Regions from separate parts of the Variovorax sp. GW821-FHT09D05 genome, predicted to be linked through region 1. Evidence: riboswitches for the same ligand, from Rfam matches in the RefSeq annotation. Region 1 holds a riboswitch; the other holds the start of a gene.
What was found. A riboswitch is a leader RNA that binds a small molecule or an ion and turns the genes downstream of it on or off. The one in region 1 is predicted to bind glycine.
Positions count from the first base shown of each region.

Region 2: it holds a riboswitch for glycine, as region 1 does, so the genes downstream of both, gcvT (glycine cleavage system aminomethyltransferase GcvT) here and AC07O3_RS20055 (D-amino acid dehydrogenase) in region 1, are expected to answer to the same signal.

Region 1 covers NZ_JBWKOZ010000007.1:133,969-143,232, forward strand. The annotation lists gene rfbA (glucose-1-phosphate thymidylyltransferase RfbA) at 1-810, opposite strand, end outside; gene rfbD (dTDP-4-dehydrorhamnose reductase) at 834-1,724, opposite strand; gene rfbB (dTDP-glucose 4,6-dehydratase) at 1,721-2,800, opposite strand; glycine riboswitch at 2,927-3,023, shown strand; glycine riboswitch at 3,056-3,172, shown strand; gene AC07O3_RS20055 (D-amino acid dehydrogenase) at 3,265-4,566, shown strand; gene AC07O3_RS20060 (FIST signal transduction protein) at 4,573-5,853, opposite strand; gene AC07O3_RS20065 (PhaM family polyhydroxyalkanoate granule multifunctional regulatory protein) at 5,899-6,648, opposite strand; gene AC07O3_RS20070 (aminotransferase-like domain-containing protein) at 6,741-8,186, opposite strand; gene AC07O3_RS20075 (LysE family translocator) at 8,301-8,900, shown strand; gene AC07O3_RS20080 (DMT family transporter) at 8,909-9,264, shown strand, end outside.
Region 2 covers NZ_JBWKOZ010000003.1:676,798-686,061, reverse strand. The annotation lists gene gcvP (aminomethyl-transferring glycine dehydrogenase) at 1-2,726, opposite strand, end outside; gene gcvH (glycine cleavage system protein GcvH) at 2,778-3,149, opposite strand; gene gcvT (glycine cleavage system aminomethyltransferase GcvT) at 3,210-4,382, opposite strand; glycine riboswitch at 4,428-4,540, opposite strand; glycine riboswitch at 4,553-4,643, opposite strand; gene AC07O3_RS11190 (hypothetical protein) at 4,677-5,234, opposite strand; gene AC07O3_RS11185 (L,D-transpeptidase Cds6 family protein) at 5,333-5,797, opposite strand; gene AC07O3_RS11180 (TRAP transporter large permease) at 5,904-7,196, opposite strand; gene AC07O3_RS11175 (TRAP transporter small permease) at 7,208-7,720, opposite strand; gene AC07O3_RS11170 (TRAP transporter substrate-binding protein) at 7,818-8,792, opposite strand; gene denD (D-erythronate dehydrogenase) at 8,838-9,264, opposite strand, start outside.

The DNA.
Region 1 (9,264 bases):
CTCCCGATCGATGAAGCCGTTGCGCCACGCGATCTCTTCTGGGCAAGCAATCTTCAAGCCTTGGCGATGTTCCAGGGTTGCAATGAACTGCCCGGCTTCGAGCAAGCTCTCATGCGTCCCGGTATCCAGCCACGCATAGCCGCGCTGCATGATCTGCACATTGAGTTGGCCTAGGTCGAGGTAGGCTTGGTTCACCGCAGTGATCTCCAACTCGCCACGCGCGCTCGGTTTCACCGACTTCGCAATGTCGACGACCTGGTTGTCGTAGAAGTACAGGCCTGTCACCGCATAGCTGCTCTTGGGCTTCGCCGGTTTTTCCTCGATGCTGCTGGCTTTGCCTGCCGCATCGAATGCGACCACGCCGTAACGCTCCGGGTCATGCACGTGGTAGGCAAAGACGGTCGCACCGTTCTGCTGTGAATCGGCGTCCGACAGCAGGTGGGCAAGGTCATGCCCGTAGAAGATGTTGTCGCCCAGAACCAGCGCGCTCGACGAATTTCCTACGAATTTGTCCCCGATGATGAAGGCCTGCGCCAGCCCGTCCGGACTGGGCTGCACTGCGTACTGCAGGTTGATGCCCCACTGGCCGCCATCACCTAGCAGCTGCTGGAAGCGCGGCGTGTCCTGCGGGGTGCTGATGATCAGGATGTCTCGCATGCCACCCAGCATGAGCGTGCTGAGCGGGTAATAGATCATCGGCTTGTCGTACACGGGCAGGAGCTGCTTGCTCATCGCCAGCGTGGCCGGATGCAGGCGCGTGCCCGAACCACCGGCCAGGATGATGCCTTTGCGTTGCGTCGTCTTGGTCATGCTCTTTCTTCTCGTGGGATTCTTCAAAGGATCTCGCGCAGCATGCGCGCGACGCCTTCCTGCCAAGGCGGCAGGCGCAGTCCAAACGTGGTCTGCAGCTTGTTGGTATCGAGGCGCGAGTTGTGCGGGCGCTTCGCGGGCGTCGGGAATGCGCTGGTTGGCACGGGCTCGACGGCATCGGGCCCGGCCTTGAGTTCGACGCCGGCCTGCTGCGCCATTTCGAGCACGAAGCGCGCATAGCCGTACCAGCTGGTCTCGCCACCAGCGATGGCGTGATAGAGGCCGGCCTTGGCCGGGTCCTGCAGCGTCGCCCGGATGGCATGCGCCGTCACGTCGGCCAGCAGCTCCGCACCCGTGGGCGCGCCGAATTGGTCGTCGATGACGGTCAGCTTGTCGCGCTCCTTCGCCAGCCGCAGCATCGTCTTGGCAAAGTTGCCGCCGCGCGCCGCGTACACCCAGCTGGTGCGGAAGATCAGGTGCTTCGCGCAGTTCTGGGCCACCAGTTGCTCGCCTTCGAGCTTGGTGCGCCCGTACACGCTGAGCGGACCCGTCGCATCGTCTTCCTTCCAGGGCCTGGTGCCGCTGCCGTCGAAGACATAGTCGGTCGAGTAATGCACCATCAGCGCGCCGATCTGCTGCGCCGCCTCGGCCACGATCCCCGGAGAGGTGGCGTTGAGCTTGCGCGCAAAGTCCGGTTCGCTCTCGGCCTTGTCGACGGCCGTGTGCGCCGCCGCATTGACGATCACATCGGGGCGAACCTTCAATACTGTCTCGGCCAATTGCTCGGGCCGGCTGAAGTCGGCGTTGAAATCGGTGCTGTCGAAGTCGAGCGCGACCAGTTCACCCAGGGGCGCCAGGCTGCGCTGCAGCTCCCAGCCGACCTGTCCGCCCTTGCCCAGCAGCAGCAACTTCATGCCGCGGCCTTCGCAGGTGCTGCGTCGTATTGCTTCTCCACCCACTCGCGGTAGGCGCCGCTTTGCACGTTGCGCACCCACTCGCCATTGGCCAGATACCACTCGACGGTCTTGCGGATGCCGGTGTCGAAGGTCTCGGCGGGCTTCCAGCCGAGCTCGGCCTCGAGCTTGCGCGCATCGATGGCATAGCGGCGGTCGTGGCCGGGACGGTCGGTGACGTAGGTGATCTGTTCCTTGTAGGGCTTGCCGTCGGCCCTGGGGCGCAGCTCGTCGAGCAGCGCACACACGGTGTTGACGATCTCGATGTTGGGCTTCTCGTTCCAGCCGCCCACGTTGTAGGTCTCGCCAAGCTTGCCGACTTCGAGCACGCGGCGGATGGCGCTGCAGTGGTCCTTCACGTAGAGCCAGTCGCGCACCTGCATGCCGTCGCCGTACACGGGCAGGTTCTTGCCGGCCAGCGCGTTGACGATCATCAGCGGGATGAGCTTCTCGGGAAAGTGGAAGGGGCCGTAGTTGTTCGAGCAGTTGGTGGTCAGCACCGGCAGGCCGTAGGTGTGGTGCCAGGCGCGCACGAGGTGGTCGCTGGCGGCCTTGCTGGCCGAGTAGGGGCTGTTGGGCTCGTACTTGTTCTCTTCGGTGAAGGCGGGGTCGGTCTTCGACAGCGAGCCGTAGACCTCGTCGGTGGACACGTGCAGGAAGCGGAAGGCCGTCTTCTGCTCAGCCGGCAGCGCGCTCCAGTGCCCGCGCACGGATTCGAGCAGGCGGAAGGTGCCCAGCACGTTGGTCTGCACGAAGTCTTCGGGGCCGTGGATGGAGCGGTCCACATGCGATTCGGCGGCGAAGTTCACGACTGCACGCGGCTTGTGTTCGGCCAGCAGGCGGTCGACCAAAGCGCTGTCGCCGATGTCGCCCTGCACGAAGATGTGTTTCGGGTTGCCCTTGAGCGACGCGAGGGTCTCGAGGTTGCCTGCGTAGGTCAGCTTGTCGAGGTTCACGACCGACTCGTCGCCGTTGGCGATCCAGTCGAGTACGAAATTGGCGCCAATGAAGCCAGCGCCGCCGGTAACCAAGATCATGGAATCCCCTGAATGTTGGAGTTCATCGCCCTGTCGCAATGAACGAACGTTAACGCGCGATTATCCCATTGGGGCTGTGGGCTGAAACGCAAGGCGCTACCGTTCTCTTAGCACCGTGTTTACAATCGCACTATTGCAGGAGAGCGGGCCACACACACCTGGGTGGCCCTACCGAAGGCGCAAACTCCCATAAACGCTCAGGTCGGCCCGACGAAGTCTTGGAGATTTCGGCAAGGGGTGAATACTGCATCACATCAAACGCCGTCTGGAGAGCCATCGTCACCCCAAGTGGCTGCGATGCACCGAAGGAGCAAATTTGTTGCAAAGACGCAACAAGTGAATCTCTCAGGTACCGAGGACAGGGGGAGCGGCAACTTGGACTACGGTCGTCCGGTTGCTTTGCTATTCATTCAATAGCACACCACGCCCGTCGTTCAAGCGCTGCAACCTCAAAGGTACTTGAAATGCGCGTGATCGTTCTTGGCGCCGGCCTGCTCGGCGTGACCTCGGCTTACTACCTCCAGCAACTCGGCCACGAAGTGACCGTGATCGACCGGCAGGCCACCCCGGCCGCTGAAACCAGCTTCGCCAATGGCGGGCAGATTTCCGTCAGCCATGCCGAACCCTGGGCCAACCCGAGCGCGCCGCTCAAGTTGCTGCAGTGGCTGGGCAAGGAAGACGCCCCGCTGCTCTTCCGCATCCGCGCCGACATGCGCCAGTGGCTCTGGGGCCTCCAGTTCCTGCGCGAATGCACGCCGGCGCGCACCCGCCACAACATCGAGCAGATCGTGCGTCTCGGAACATACAGCCGCTCGATGTTGCAACAGTTGCGCCGCGACACCGGCCTGAACTACGACCAGCGCACGCAGGGCATCCTGCACTTCTATACGACGCAAAAAGAGTTCGACGGCGCCCTCGCGCCCGCCGAGCAGATGCGCGCCCTGGGCTGCGAGCGCCAGGTCATCTCGGCCGACGAAGCCGTGAAGATCGAGCCCGCCCTCGCCCACATCCGCCCGAAGCTGGCCGGCGCCACCTACACGGCCGAGGACGAGTCCGGCGACGCCAACCGCTTCGCGCGCGAACTGGTGGGCCTGGCCACCGCGGCGGGCGTGAAGTTCCTGATGAGCCACACCGTGACCGCGCTACGCGAAGCCGGCGGCAGCATCGATCACGTCGAAGCCACCGATAGCGAAGGCCGCTTCCAGCGCATCCGCGGCGACGCCTTCGTGCTGGCAATGGGTTCATTGAGCCCGCTGTATGCCGCCCCGCTGGGCATTCGCCTGCCGATCTACCCGGCCAAAGGCTATTCGGTGACGCTGCCCGTCAAGGACGCGTCGAAGGCCCACCAGGTCTCGCTGACGGATGACGAATTCAAGCTCGTGTTCTCGCGCTACACCTCGGAGTCGGGCGACCGCCTGCGCATCGCCGGCACGGCCGAGCTCAACGGCTATGACCGCGACCTGAACCGCGTGCGCTGCGAGGCCATCGTGCGCCGCGTCGAAGAGCTGTTCCCCGGCGCCGGCGACACCACGCAGGCCCAGTTCTGGACCGGCCTGCGCCCCGCCACGCCGAGCAACGTGCCGCTGATCGGCAAGACCAGGCTGCCAAACCTGTTCCTCAACACGGGCCACGGCACGCTCGGCTGGACGCATGCCTGCGGCTCGGGCAAGTCGATCGCGCGGATCGTGAGCGGGCTGGCGCCTGAGGTAGATTTCGCGTTCACCGGCATGCCTGCGCCCGCGCAGCGCGCGCTGCAGCCGGCCTGATCGCGTTCAGTCGTTGGCGGTAAACACCGTCAGCACCCCGGTATAGCCATACAGGTGATGCCGGGCAATCTCGCCCGCAGCGAAGAACCCGACCAGCGGCACGTCGCCCAGCGCGTGCCGCACGATCTGCAACTCAGCGCCCGGCGCGCCGAAGTGCGGCCCGCCGCGCCCCGAACAGCTCACGTACACCGCCCCTGCGATGCGCCGTGCCGGATGCGGCGCCGCCTCGGCCTCGCCCGCCGCCACGGCGCGCGCGGTGGCGAGCGTCTGCTCCTCGGGCTCCAGCTCCTCGCGGATTTCCGCGCAGATGCGCATCAGGTCGGCCCGCGCGGCCTGCGCGTTGCGGCGGCAGAAGGTCAGCCGCATGCCGGCCTCGGCCACATCGGCAATGGCGATGCCGCGCCGCGTCGGGTCCAGCCCGATGATGTGGCGCACCAGCACGTCGGCGCCCAGGTCGCCGGTGCGGCGGATGCCGTCGCTACCGGCATCGGCCAGGCCGACCAGCGTGTTGCGCACGGCGTCGATGGCCTCCTGCGGCCGTTCGAGCGACACCTGCAGATCGGCCAGCAGCACGTCGAGCGCCGGCTCGCCGTCGAGCTTCAGCAGCAGATTGCCGTCCGCCTCGGTGATCTCGCGCTCGCGCACCGCCCCCGAGCGCAGCGGCTGGCAGCCCTGCGTGACGCGCGACACCAGCCGTACGCCTTCGCCGAACACCACGCCCGACAGGCCGCCCGAGAACACCCCACCCGCCGCCCCGTGCCCGCGGATGTTGCCGTTGCCGCCGACTGCGAATTGCAGCGCGCTGCCGCGCCCCGAAGACAGCCCGCCGAACAGATAACCCGTGTCGGTGCGCCCCGCCATCTCGGCGATCAGCTCGGCCAGGTCGGGCGTTGCCGGGTCGGCGTGCACCAGTGCCGTGTGCGCCTCGAAGCCGCTCATTTCGGAATTGCCCAGCGGCGCCACGCCCGAGAACACGCGGTACTGGTCGCTCGGCAAGGCGCAAAGCATCAGGCTCATGCCGGGTTCGTCGAAGTACTCGGCGTTGTTGGCCGACACGCCGATGCCGACGGTGCCCGACCAGTCGGTCACTTCGGGCAGCTCGGCGCTCAGGTGGTCGAGGATGTCCTGCGCCTCGCTCGCATAGTGGTCGGTGATGTAGAGCAGCCCCAGCGTCGGCGACGAGGCGTAGTCGGGCAGGGCCATCTGTGCGCGCAACTGGGCCAGCACGAGGCCGGCCGCCATGCGCCATTGCGGATGGGTGGCGTGACCGGAGGGAAACAACTTCATGATGCGTGCCAACCCGTTCTCTTCAACAAATGGATGTGTATGACGTCAGCGCCGGGCGGAGGTTCGCTTGCGCGCGGCGGTCGACGTCTTCTTTTTGGCAGCCGGCGCTGCAGCCTTCTTGGCCGCAGCAGGCTTGCGGGCGGCCGTTGTTGCCGGCTTGCCCATGACCTTGCCGACCGCATCGGCCAGCGGCTGGGCCATGGCCGGCACCTTCAGCTGGGCCGCGTCCTGCAGCGCCGAGCTGGCGATCTGCTGGAACTGTTCGGTGAGCGAGCCCCACCACTGCATGGGATCGACCACGCCGGCGCCATCGGCTGCCGCGGCCTTCGCCTTGGCCGAAGCCGGCCTGCTGCGCGACTTCGTCGGTGCTGGAGCCTCTTCTTCGGGCATCTCGTCCTCTTCCTCGACCTCTTCGGGTTCGGGCTCCGGAGCTGCCGCGGCAGGCGCCGGCGCCATCGCGGCTGCCTGCTTGGTGAACGCGCTGGCGATGTCTTCCATCCGCACGTTCATGCCGCGCAGCGTCGACAGCGTCATCTTCTGCACTTCGAGCGCCTGGATCGTGGCCTTCAGGGCATGGCCGTTCTGCTCGAGCCAGTACTGCACCGTCTTGAGCTCCTGGATGCGCTTGTCGACCTCTTCCACGCTCAGCGTGGGCGCCACCCAGCTCGCAAGGCTCGGAATCCCTGGCACCGAACCGGCGCCGGTGCCCGCTGCGGCGCCACCGGCGAGGTTCTTCAGGAAGTCGAATCCGGGGACGAACTGGCTGAAGTCGAAGGGCTTGCTGGCGGTGCTCATGCGGGTGGTCTCCTGGGTGGGTTTTCTTGTGTTGCCAGCTTACTCCAAGCCTCCGGCCTTTTGGCCCGGACCTCCCCGCCTTTTACCTGCCATCAGAGCTCGCTTCGGACCTTGCTGAACACCTTCCAGAAGGTCGCATCCTGCGACGTCGCGAAGTTGATCCGCATCATCGTGCTCGGCGGCCGGCGCGCATGGAACAGCGAGCCTGGCGCCAGCAGGTAGCCCTGGTCGAGCATGCGCTGCGTCAGCGCGTCGGTGTCCACGCCCGTGTCGACCCAGCCGAACAGCCCCGCCGGCTCCGAGGCGAAGGTGCAGCCATGCGACATCGCCAGCTTCACCGCCCGCCCCCGTGCCCCGTCGAGGCGGATGCGCACGCGCTCCGAATGCCGGCGCAGCTGCCCCTGGTCGATGCACCACGACAAAGCCCGCTCGAACAGCGTGGGCGAGGTCAGCGTGGCCAGCAGCTTGGTTTCGAGCAGCCGCTCCTTCAGCGCCGGGGGCGCGGCCAGGAAGCCGATGCGCCAGTTGGGCGCCAGGATCTTCGCGAAGCCGCTCACGTAGATGGTGCGCTGCAGCCCGTCGAGCGCGCTGAGCCGGGTGGCGTGCTCGGGCGCGAGGTGGCTGTAGGTGTCGTCCTCGACGATGTGGAAGTCGTATTCGTTGGCCAGCTTCAGCACGCGGTGTGCGCTGCCCGGCGTGAGGCTGTAGCCGGTCGGGTTGTGCAGCACGCTCACGCTGACGAAGAGCTTGGGTTGGTGCAGCGCGCAGTACTGCGCCATCACCTCCAGGTCGGGCCCGTCGGCGCGCCGCGGCACCGGCAGGATGCGCATGCCCAGCGCCTCCAGCCGCGCGAACTCCAGCGCCCAGCCCGGCTCCTCGACCATCACAGGGTCGCCGGCGCGCAGCAGCGTGCGGCTCACGATGTCCAGCGCATGCGTGGCGCCGATGGTGGTCACGATCTGGTCGGGCGAGGCCGGCACGTTGATGCCCACCAGCTTCTGCGAGAGGCTGCGCCGCAGGCTCATGTCGCCGGCCGGCTCGCCGTACTGGAGCGACAGCTCCTGCAGGGCGGCTGTACTGGTCATGCGCCGCACGGCCGTGGGCATGAAGGTGGACGACATCCAGTCCGGCGGAAACACGCCCATGCCCGGTTGCGGCTTGTCGCTCGGGCGGTGGAACATGCTGCGGATCAGCGAACTCGCGTCGGCCGGTATGCGCGAGGCCATCATCTGCACCGCCATCGCCGCCGGCATGCCGCTCGCGCCACCGGCGTCCGCGCCGTGGTTCGGACGGCCGTCCTGTACCGGTGCCGAATCCCGCACATAGAAGCCGCGCTGCCGGCGGGCCTCGACCAGCCCCTGCGCCAGCAGCTGGTCGTACGCGGCGACGACGGTGTACGGGCTCACGCCCTGCTGCCGCGCGCATTCGCGCACCGAGGGCAGGCGGGCGCCGGGCGGCAGCAGGCGGGTGCGGATGCGCTCGGCCAGGCGGTCGGCCAGTTGCCCCGTCAGCGACTGTGTGGAGGTGCGTGTCAGCATGCGTTGTTTTGGGCTGTGCCGGCTTCTGTGTCGAAGGAGTGACCAATACAGATTGCCCGATTGTTCGACCAACTGTACTGGAACTGTAATGGTCTCAAGTTTAGAGTGTGTGTCATGAACTGGCAAGAATTCACCGCGCTGCTGGTGCTGGCCACGGCGATGAGTTTCTCGCCCGGTCCCAACACCACGCTCTCCACCGCCCTGGCGGCCAACGGCGGCCTGCCGCGCGCCATGCGCTTCGTGGTTGCGGTGCCCGTCGGCTGGACGCTGCTGCTGGCGCTGTGCGCCGCCGGCATCGGCGCGCTGGTGGTGGCAATGCCTTCGCTGCGCCTTGCCATCAAGGCGCTGGGCATCGGCTACCTGCTGTGGCTCGCGTACAAGCTCAGCGGCAGCGCCACGCTCGGCAAGGCCGACGGCACCAAGCTGTCGGTCGGCTTCGGCCAGGGCGTGATGCTGCAGTTCGTGAACATCAAGGCTTGGCTGCTGGCGCTCACGCTGGTGGCCGGCTGGATCGCCGGGCAGCCCGATGCGCTGCGCCGCTTCGCCATCGTGGCGCCGGTGATGCTGACCTATGCCTTCGTCAGCAACTTCGCCTACGCACTGGTCGGCGCGCTGCTGCGCGAATGGCTGGCCAAGGGTTCGCGGCTGCTGTGGTTCAACCGTGCGATGGGCCTGGTACTGGTGCTGACAGCCTGGTGGATGGTGAGCGTATGAAGCTCGCCATGAAAGACGAGACGCTGGGCATGTGGCTCGGCGTCGTAGGCGTGGCCATGTTCGCCGTCACGCTGCCGATGACGCGCCTGGCCACCGGCACGCAAGACGCACCGCAGCTGTCGCCGTGGTTCGTCACGCTCGGGCGCGCGGCGCTGGCGGGCGTGCTGTCGGCCATCTTCCTGCTGGCAACGCGCTCGCCGCGGCCTGCAGCGCACCAGTGGAAGCCGCTGGCCTTCGCGGTGCTGGGCAATGCCATCGGCTTTCCGCTGCTGCTGGCCTATGCGCTGCGCGTGGTCACGGCCAGCCATGCGGCGGTGGTGACTGCCCTGCTGCCGCTGGTCACGGCCGCCGTCGCGGCCCTGGT
Region 2 (9,264 bases), on a different contig from region 1:
GCCGCCGTGTGCGGCGCGTGCTTGAGCGGGTTGTCTTCCTTCGGCCACACGCCTTCTTCGATGCGGCGGATTTCGCCGCGGATGGCGATCATCGCGTCGATGAAGCGGTCGAGTTCGGCCAGCGGCTCGCTCTCGGTCGGCTCGACCATCAGCGTGCCGGGCACGGGGAAGCTCAGCGTAGGCGCGTGAAAGCCGTAGTCGATCAGGCGCTTGGCCACGTCTTCGGCGGTGACGCCGCTGGTGTCCTTCAGCGGGCGCAGGTCGAGGATGCACTCGTGCGCGACGTGCCCATTGGGGCTCGCGTACAGCGTGGGGTAGTGGTCCTTCAGGCGCGCGCTGATGTAGTTGGCGCTGAGAATGGCCGTTTCGGTCGCAGCCTGCAGGCCCTTGGCGCCCATCATGCGGCAGTACATCCAGCTGATCGGCAGCACGGCCGCATTGCCCAGCGGTGCGGCCGACACGGCGCCCACGCCGTTCGACGGCACGCCGGCCGTCACGTGGCCAGGCAGGTATGGCACGAGGTCTTCGACCACGCACACCGGGCCCACGCCGGGGCCGCCGCCGCCGTGCGGAATGCAGAAGGTCTTGTGCAGGTTCAGGTGGCTCACGTCGCCGCCGAATTCGCCCGGCGCAGCCACGCCGACCAGCGCGTTCATGTTGGCGCCGTCGACATACACGCGGCCGCCGTGTTCATGCACCAGCTCGCACAGTTCCTTCACGCGGGTTTCGAACACTCCGTGCGTGCTGGGGTAGGTGATCATCACTGCGGCCAGCTTGTCGCTGTGCTTTTCGCAGGCGCGCTTCAGGTCGTCCATGTCGACGTTGCCCTGCGCGTCGCAGGCCGTCACCACCACCTGCAGGCCCACCATCTGCGCGCTCGCGGGGTTGGTGCCGTGTGCGGAAGACGGAATCAGGCAGATGTTGCGGTGGCCCTGGCCCTTGGCTTCATGGAACGAGCGGATGGCCAGCAGGCCTGCGTACTCGCCTTGCGAGCCGGCGTTGGGCTGCAGGCTGATGCCCGCGTAGCCGGTGGCTTCGCACAGCCAGGCGCGCAGCTGGGCGTCGAGCTGGGCATAGCCCTGCTGCTGCTCGGCGGGCGCGAAGGGGTGGATGTTGGCGAACTCGGGCCAGGTGATGGGGATCATCTCGCTCGTTGCGTTGAGCTTCATCGTGCAACTGCCCAGCGGAATCATGCTGCGGTCGAGCGCCAGGTCTTTGTCCGACAGGCTGCGGATGTAGCGCAGCATCGCGGTTTCGCTCTTGTGTGTGTTGAACACCGGGTGCGTGAGAAAGGCGCTGCTGCGGCGCAGGTCTTCGGGGATCAGCGGCGTGGTGCTGCCCGACAGGTCATCGAAGCGCGGCGCCTGCATGCCGGCGGGCGCGAACAGGCTCCACAGGGTTTCGACGTCGGCGCGCGTGCTGGTCTCGTCGAGCGAGATGCCCAGGTGCTGTTGCAGGCGCTGGCGCAGGTTGACGCCGGCCGCCTGCGCGCGCTCGATGATTGCCGGCGTGTCTTCGCCGGTGCGGATGGTCAGTGAGTCGAAAGCGGTGGTGTTGACCGGCTCGCGGCCCATCTGCGTGAGGCCCTTGGCGAGGATTGCCGTGAGCGCTGCCACTCGCTGCGCAATGCGCGTGAGGCCATCGGGCCCGTGGTAAACGGCGTACATGCTGGCCACCACGGCCGGCAGCACTTGCGCGGTGCAGATGTTGGACGTGGCCTTCTCGCGGCGGATGTGCTGCTCGCGCGTCTGCAGTGCGAGGCGGTATGCGGGCTGGCCGTGCGTGTCGACGCTCACGCCGACCAGGCGGCCCGGCAGCGAGCGCTTGAATTCGTCGCGGCAGGCCAGGTAGGCGGCGTGCGGGCCGCCGTTGCACAGCGGCATGCCGAAGCGCTGCGTGGTGCCGCAGACGATGTCGGCATCGAATTCACCGGGTGCGACGAGCAGCGTGAGCGCCAGCAGGTCGGCCGCGACGATGAGGGCGGCGTCGCACTGATGCGCGTGGCCCGCGAGCGGACGCAGGTCGTGCACGTGGCCGGTGGTGGCGGGGTACTGTGCGAGCGCGGCGAAGAACTCGCCGCTCACCATCAGGTGCGGCAGCGTTTCCGACACGGTGCTCACCTTCACTTCGATGCCCAGCGGCGCGGCGCGCGTCTTGATGACTTCGATGGTCTGGGGATGGCAATCGCCAGACACCAGGAACACGTTGCTCTTGCTCTTCACGCTGCGCTTGGCCAGCGTCATGGCCTCGGCTGCGGCCGTGGCCTCGTCGAGCATCGAGGCGTTGGCGATGGCCATGCCCGTGAGGTCGCACACCATCGTCTGGAAGTTGAGCAGGGCTTCCATGCGGCCCTGCGAGATTTCGGCCTGGTAGGGCGTGTAGGCGGTGTACCAGGCGGGGTTCTCGAGCACGTTGCGCAAGATGACGCCCGGCGTGTGCGTGCCGTAGTAGCCCTGGCCGATGAAGTTCTTGAACACCTTGTTCTTCGACGCCATCACCTTCAGCTCGGCCAGCGCATCGGCTTCGGTGGCCGGTGCGGGCAGGCGCATCGGCTTTGCGCGGCGGATGGCCGCGGGCACGATGCCGTCGATGAGCTCCGCGCGCGTTTCTGAGCCGATCACCGGCAGCATGCGCGCCTCGTCCGCCGCATCGATGCCGATGTGGCGGGCGAGGAATTCTTCGGCGTTCTCTAGTTCTTGCAAAGAGGGAAGGGCAGGCGTCGGCATGGCGGTGAGGGCTCGGGGAGAAGAAGGAAGGTGGCTGAGAAACTCAGCGGATCAGGATTCGGCGGCGAACTTGTCGTAGGAGGCCGCGTCCAGCAGGGCGTCGAGCTGCGCGGGCTCGCTCAGCTTGACCTTGAAGAACCAGCCGGCGGCCAGCGGATCGCTGTTGGCGAGCGACGGGTCGGCGCGCAGCGCCTCGTTCACTTCGGTGATCTCGCCCGACACGGGCATGAACACGTCGGCCGCGGCCTTGACCGATTCGACGACGCCGGCAACTTCGCCTTGCGCAAAGGTCTTGCCGACTTCGGGCAGGTCGACGAACACCACGTCGCCCAGCGCGTCCTGCGCATGCACGGTGATGCCGACGGTGGCTGCGTCGCCTTCGGCCGACACCCATTCGTGGTCCTTGGTGTACTTGATGCTCATGGAAAAACTCCTCGTGGAAAAAATGAATCGGGGTGTAGAGCCTAGCCGGGTCGACCGGGCTCAGCCGCGGTAGTAGCGAGTGGGCACGAAAGGCATCGTCGAGACTTCCATCGGCACCGGCTTGCCGCGCACGATGGCCTGCACGCGCGTGCCCGGCTCGGCAAAAGCGGTGGCCACGTAGCCCATCGCGATGCAGCGGTCGGCCGTCGGGCCGAGCAGGCCGCTGGTGACGATGCCGATGTCGTGGCCTTCGAAAGATTGCAGCACCGTGCCGTCGCGCACCGGAATGCGTTCGAGGGCGACGAGGCCCACGCGCTTGCGCTTCAGCGTGTTGTGGTCGGTGTGGCCGGCAGCGCCTGCGGTAGCGACGGCAAGCTGCGCGAGGATCTTTGTCGCGCCTGGAAAGCCGCCTTCGCGCGCGCCGCCTGTGCGGCGCACCTTCTGCATCGCCCAGTTGAGCGAGGCCTCGACCGGCGTGGTGGTGGTGTCGATGTCGTTGCCGTAGAGGCACAGGCCGGCTTCGAGCCGCAGCGAATTGCGCGCGCCCAGGCCGATGGGCTTGACCTCGGGTTGGGCCAGCAGCAGGCGGGCCAGCGCCTCGGCATCCTTCGCGGCCACCGAGATCTCGAAGCCGTCTTCCCCGGTGTAGCCGCTGCGGGTGACGAAGGCGGCAATGCCGCCGATCTGCACCGCACCGCCCGTCATGAACACGAAGCGCTCGATGCCGGGCGACAGCCGCGCCAGCGTGGCCGCGGCCTGCGGGCCCTGCAGCGCGAGCAGGGCGTGGTCGGGCAGGGGCTGCACTTGGCAGCGGCTGCCGATCTTCTGCTGGATGTGGGCGATGTCGGCCACCTTGCAGGCGCCGTTGACGATCACGAAGATCGAGCCGTTGCCTTCATTGAAGAACATCAGGTCATCGAGGATGCCGCCTTCGTCGTTCAGCAGCAGGCCGTAGCGCTGCTTGCCGGCGGGCAGGTCGATCACGTCGACTGGCATCAGGGTTTCGAAGGCGGCCGCTGCGTCGGGCCCAACGAGGCGCAGCTGGCCCATGTGGGAAATGTCGAACAGGCCGGCCGCATCGCGCGTGTGCTTGTGCTCGGCCATCAGGCCGGCGGGGTACTGCACCGGCATCGAATAGCCGGCAAAGGGGACCATGCGGGCACCGAGCTCCACGTGGAGGTCGTGCAGCGGCGTCTTGAGAAGTTCGGTAGCGGGGGCGGAAGAAGCAGCCACGGGGCACTCCAAAGGGGCAGACGAAATCCATGACGCAAGCCATGGGCCACCCCTGCTGTCCGCTTTACCTGAGAGATTCGCCCCACGATCGGGGTTTGCTCCTTCGGTGGGCCGATGGGCAGTTTTCACTGCAACGGCCTCTCTCCAGCAAGGAAACGCCGGTGTTCACCGGCGCCTTGTCAGTCCTTTTGCCTGAGCGTTCGGGAAACCCCTGCGCCTTCGGCGGCCCCGGCACGCGGGGCTCTCTCCTGACCCTGGCGAGTGTAGTGGATCGCGCGGGGCCGGGGTTCGGCGTCAGTGGATGATTTCGGCCGGCGGCAGCAGCTTGTCGATGCGCTCGCGCAGCGATTCGGCCCGCTCCACCCCGGCGGTTTTCTCGATCTCGGTGAGCATCAGCGCGGCGATGGTCAGCATCGCCTCGCGGTCGCGGGCCTCGCGCAGGGCGTCGCGCATCTGCAGCGCGAACTTCGGGTCGCGCCGCACGAACATGCGCTCGCAGATGTCGAACAGGAACATGCGCGTGGTGGCCAGCGAGCGCTTGCCGTCGAAGGTGTCGGCCGAGGTGGTGGCGACCTGGATCGGCTCGGCGGCGGCGATAGGCGCGGGCCGGGCGGGGGCCGCCGGTGCGGGCGCGGGTGCCGCAGCAGCAGCTTGTGGGGCCTGCAGGTAGCCCCGCTGCACCAGCGCCTGGATCGCCTGTTCGGCTTCAACCCGGTTGGAGAACAGCGGACTGAAGTCGGTCAGCGAGCGCCGGCCATCGGCCATCAGCAGCAGGGCGCGCTCACGCTGGCTGAGCGTGCGCTGTCCGCCCTGGAGTTCGTCGCGCGCCTTGTCGGTCTTGGTGGGAAACATGGCAGCCACAGCTTTCGGGAATCGAGGGCTGCAGCATCGTTGCAAGTGGTGACATCTTCATGAACCGTTTGCCTTACAGGGGCAATCGCGGCTGGCCTTCAGCCCGCGCTTTCCTTGCGTATGAGCCACTGGTTGCCCACGCGCTGCAATTCCAGCGTCTTGCGGCTCTTCTCGCGCAGCTTGTCGGCGCTGTAGGTCTGTTGAAAGCTTGCGCTGGCCGCCTGCCCCTGGACGCTGATGACCAGGCTGTCGATGCTCACGCTGATGGTCGTCTTGTCGGTAATGCGCGCGCGGCGGTCCGCCTCCCAGGCCTTGCGGTCCTGGCCTCGGGGCGGCGTGAAGTCGGGTGCATAGGCGGCCAGGTAGCGCACCACGTCCCGGGCTGACCAGGCCGCGGCCCAGGCGCGCACGGCGGCTTCGACTTCGCGGATGCTGGAGGCGGGATCGGCCGGCGCTGCTGCCGATACGGGGGCTGGTGCCGCGGCGGGCGTTGCGGGCGGGGCGCCGAAGGCAGCCGGAGCCAGCAAGGCGCCGCCCAGCAGGCAGCTCAGGAATCGATTCATGGCGCAGTCCCCTCCTTGTCGGTTGTCGGCCCTTGGCCCGTCGCCCGATTCTGGCAGTGAACATCCGCCGATTCACCGGGCCGATCAGGCCCCGGAGCCCAGGCCGCTACTTGAACCCGAGTACGTGCGGCAGCCACGTACTCAGCGCGGGCACGAAGGTCAGGATGAGCAGCACAGCCCCATGCGCCCAAAGGAACGGCACCAGCTCCTTCACCAGCGCCGACATCGGTACCTTCGACACGTTGCAGGTCACGAACAGCAGCCCGCCCACCGGCGGCGTGATCATGCCCAGCGTGAGGTTGAAGATCACGATCATCGCGAAGTGCACCGGGTCCACGCCCAGCTTGATGGCCACCGGCGCGAGGATCGGCGCCAGCACCATCACGCCCGGCAGTGGCTCGATGAAGATGCCGAACAGCAGCAGGAACACGTTGACGATGATCAGGAACATCCACGGCGAGAGGTTCATGCTGATGAGCCATTCGGCCATCTGCTGCGGAATGCCCTCGATGGTCAGCACCCACGCGAACGAGGCCGACAGCCCGATGATGATCAGCACCGAAGCCGACAGCAGGGCAGAGCGCGAGAGGATGTCGGGCAGCATCTTCCACTCGAGCGTGCGGTAGACGAACTTGCCGCACACCAGCGCATAGAACACCGCCACCACCGAGGCCTCGGTCGGCGTGAACCAGCCGGCGCGCATGCCGCCCAGGATCACCACCGGCAGCAGGATCGCGGGAATCGCCTTCCAAGTGGTGACCAGGATCTCGCGCAGCGGAGGTGTTTGCCCGTCGCCCTTGTAGTTGCGCTTTTTCGAGACGTAGAAGTTCACGACGCACATCGCCACCGCGATCAGGATGCCCGGCATGATGCCGGCCGCGAACAGCGTGCCGACCGATACGCTTTCGTCCTGCAGCGCGTAGATGATCATGATGATCGAGGGCGGAATGATCGGCCCCACGATGGCGGTCGAGGCCGTGAGCGCCGCCGCGTACGAGCGGTCGTAGCCGGCCTTGTCCATCATCTTGATGAGCATCGACCCCGGCCCCGCCGCGTCGGCCAGCGCCGAGCCCGAGATGCCCGAAAAGAAGGTCAGCGACACCACGTTGGTGTAGCCCAGCCCGCCGCGTCGGTGGCCCACGAACTGGCCTGCGAAGCGCAGCAGCACCTCGGTGAGCGAGCCGCCGCTCATGAGTTCGGCCGCAAGAATGAAGAAGGGCACCGCCATCAGCGGAAAGCTGTCGATGCCGGTGAAGGTTTCCTTCAGCAGCACCATCAGCGGGTAGTTCTCCGCAAGGATCAGCGTGGTAACGGTGGAAAGGCCCAGCGCAAAGGCCACCGGCACGCCGATGGCCAGGAAAATGCAGGCGGAAACGATCAGAACAATGCTTGCGTCCATGGTCGTTCTCCTTACAGCGACGCCGAGGCGTTGGCGTCGAAGTGCGCGTCGGACGCGAACTCCCTGCGCAGCACGTAGCCGCGCACCACCAGCAGCCAGTGCACGATCAACAAGATGCCGCCGAACAGCATCGCGCTGTAGATGTAGGCGAACGGAATCTGAGTCACGGCAGTGAGCTGGAACATCGTGCGTTCCATGTACAGCCAGCCGTACCAGACCATGAAGCCGAAGAATGCGAAGAGCAGCCCGGCGACGACGATGCGCACCGCGACGGCCGCGCTGCGGGGCAAGGCGTCCTGCAGGTTCTCGACCGCGATGTGCCCGCCGTAGCGCAGCACCGGCCCGGCGCCCAGGAAGGTGAGCCAGATCATCATGTGGCGCGACACCTCTTCCGCCCATTCGAGCGACTGGCTCGTGGTGTAGCGCAGCACGACGTTGGTGAAGATGATGACCGACATGGCGGCCAGCAGAAGAATCAGCGCCCAGCGGTTGGCGGCGAGAAAGTAGCGCTCGAAGGCTTGCACTTTGTGTTGTTCTCTGTTCTGTCTGAAAAACGAAGCGCCCGGCGCACGCATGCGTGCCGGGCGCGTTGCCGGAGGGCCGGCCGTTGCGGCTCAGGGCTTACTTGACGTCCGTGATCTTCTTGATGTTGTCCGCGCCGAATTCCTTGGCGTAGCTCACGTAGGCGGGCTTCAGCGCCTCGCGGAAGGCGGCGCCGTCGACGGTGCGCGTGACCTTCATGCCGTCTTTCTCGAGCTGGGCAATGCCGTTGTTCTCGTCGTCGTTGACCTTCTTGCGCTGGGCAATGGCGGCCTTCTTCGCGGCCTCGGTGAACACCTTCTTGTCGGCGTCAGACAGCTTGTTCCACACCTTCGGCGACAGCAGAAGCAGCGCCGGCGAGTACACGTGGCCCGTGAGCGAGAGGTGCTTTTGCACCTGCGAGAACTTCGACGACAGGATCACCGGAATCGGGTTCTCCTGCCCGTCGACCGTGCCTTGCTGCAGCGCGCCGAACAGTTCAGGGAAAGCCATGGGCGTGGGCAGGATGCCGAAGGTGCGGTAGCCGTCCATGTGCACCTTGTTTTCCATGGTGCGCATCTTCAGGCCGGCCGCGTCGCTGGGCTTGACGATGTCGCGCTTGCTGTTCGTCATGTGGCGAAAGCCGTTCTCCGTCCAGGCCAGCGCGATGATGCCCTTGCTCGGGAACTTGGTCAGGATGTCCTGCCCGATGGGGCCGTCCATGACTTTGCGCGCATGGTCGTAGTCGCGAAACAGGAACGGAATGTCGACGATCTTGACCTCGGGCACGAAGTTGCCCACCGGGCCGGTCGAGGTGTTGACCAGGTCCTGCGTGCCGAGCTGGATGGCCTCGATCTGCTCGCGCTCGCCGCCGAGTGCCGAGTTGGCGAAGTGCTGGCACTTGTAGCGGCCTTGGGTGCCTTTCTCGATTTCTTCGCAGAACACCGTGGAGCCCACGCCGTAGTGCGACTCCTTGGAAGTCGCGTAGCCGATCTTCAGAACGGTCGGTTGCTGCGCGAAGGCGGAAGCGCCCAGGGCAAGCGAAAGGCAGGCGGCGGCGATGTGGCCGAGTTTCATGATGTCTCCGGGGGTTGGGGTCAGGTGCGCGTCAGGCGCAACGGACTATGCAACACCCGGGAGCTTTACCGCGTCGGGATTTTCACGGACGTACTCGCGAATGACGGTCTCGAAGTTTTCGTCAGACATGAGCCCCAGCGCCCTCGCGCGCACGGTATCGATGTGGCCCGGCCAGGTCTTCACGATTCGCTGGATCGTCGGGTCGGGTGTGCGGTCCAGCAGGGCGGTGGCGGCCTTGCCGGCCACGCGCTCCAGCGCCGCGGCCATTTCGCCGACCGTGGTGGCGAGAGAGGGCAGGTTGAGCGCGGTGCGCGGGCCCCACTGCGCATCGCTGGCCTCGGCGGCGCGGATGATGCCTTCGATGGTGCGCGCCGGTGACGCAATGGCGACAGGCGTTGCGTCGGGCACGGGGCAGGCGGCGGGCAACCCGGCCAGCGGCTCACGGATCATGCCGCTGAAGAAGCCCGAGGCC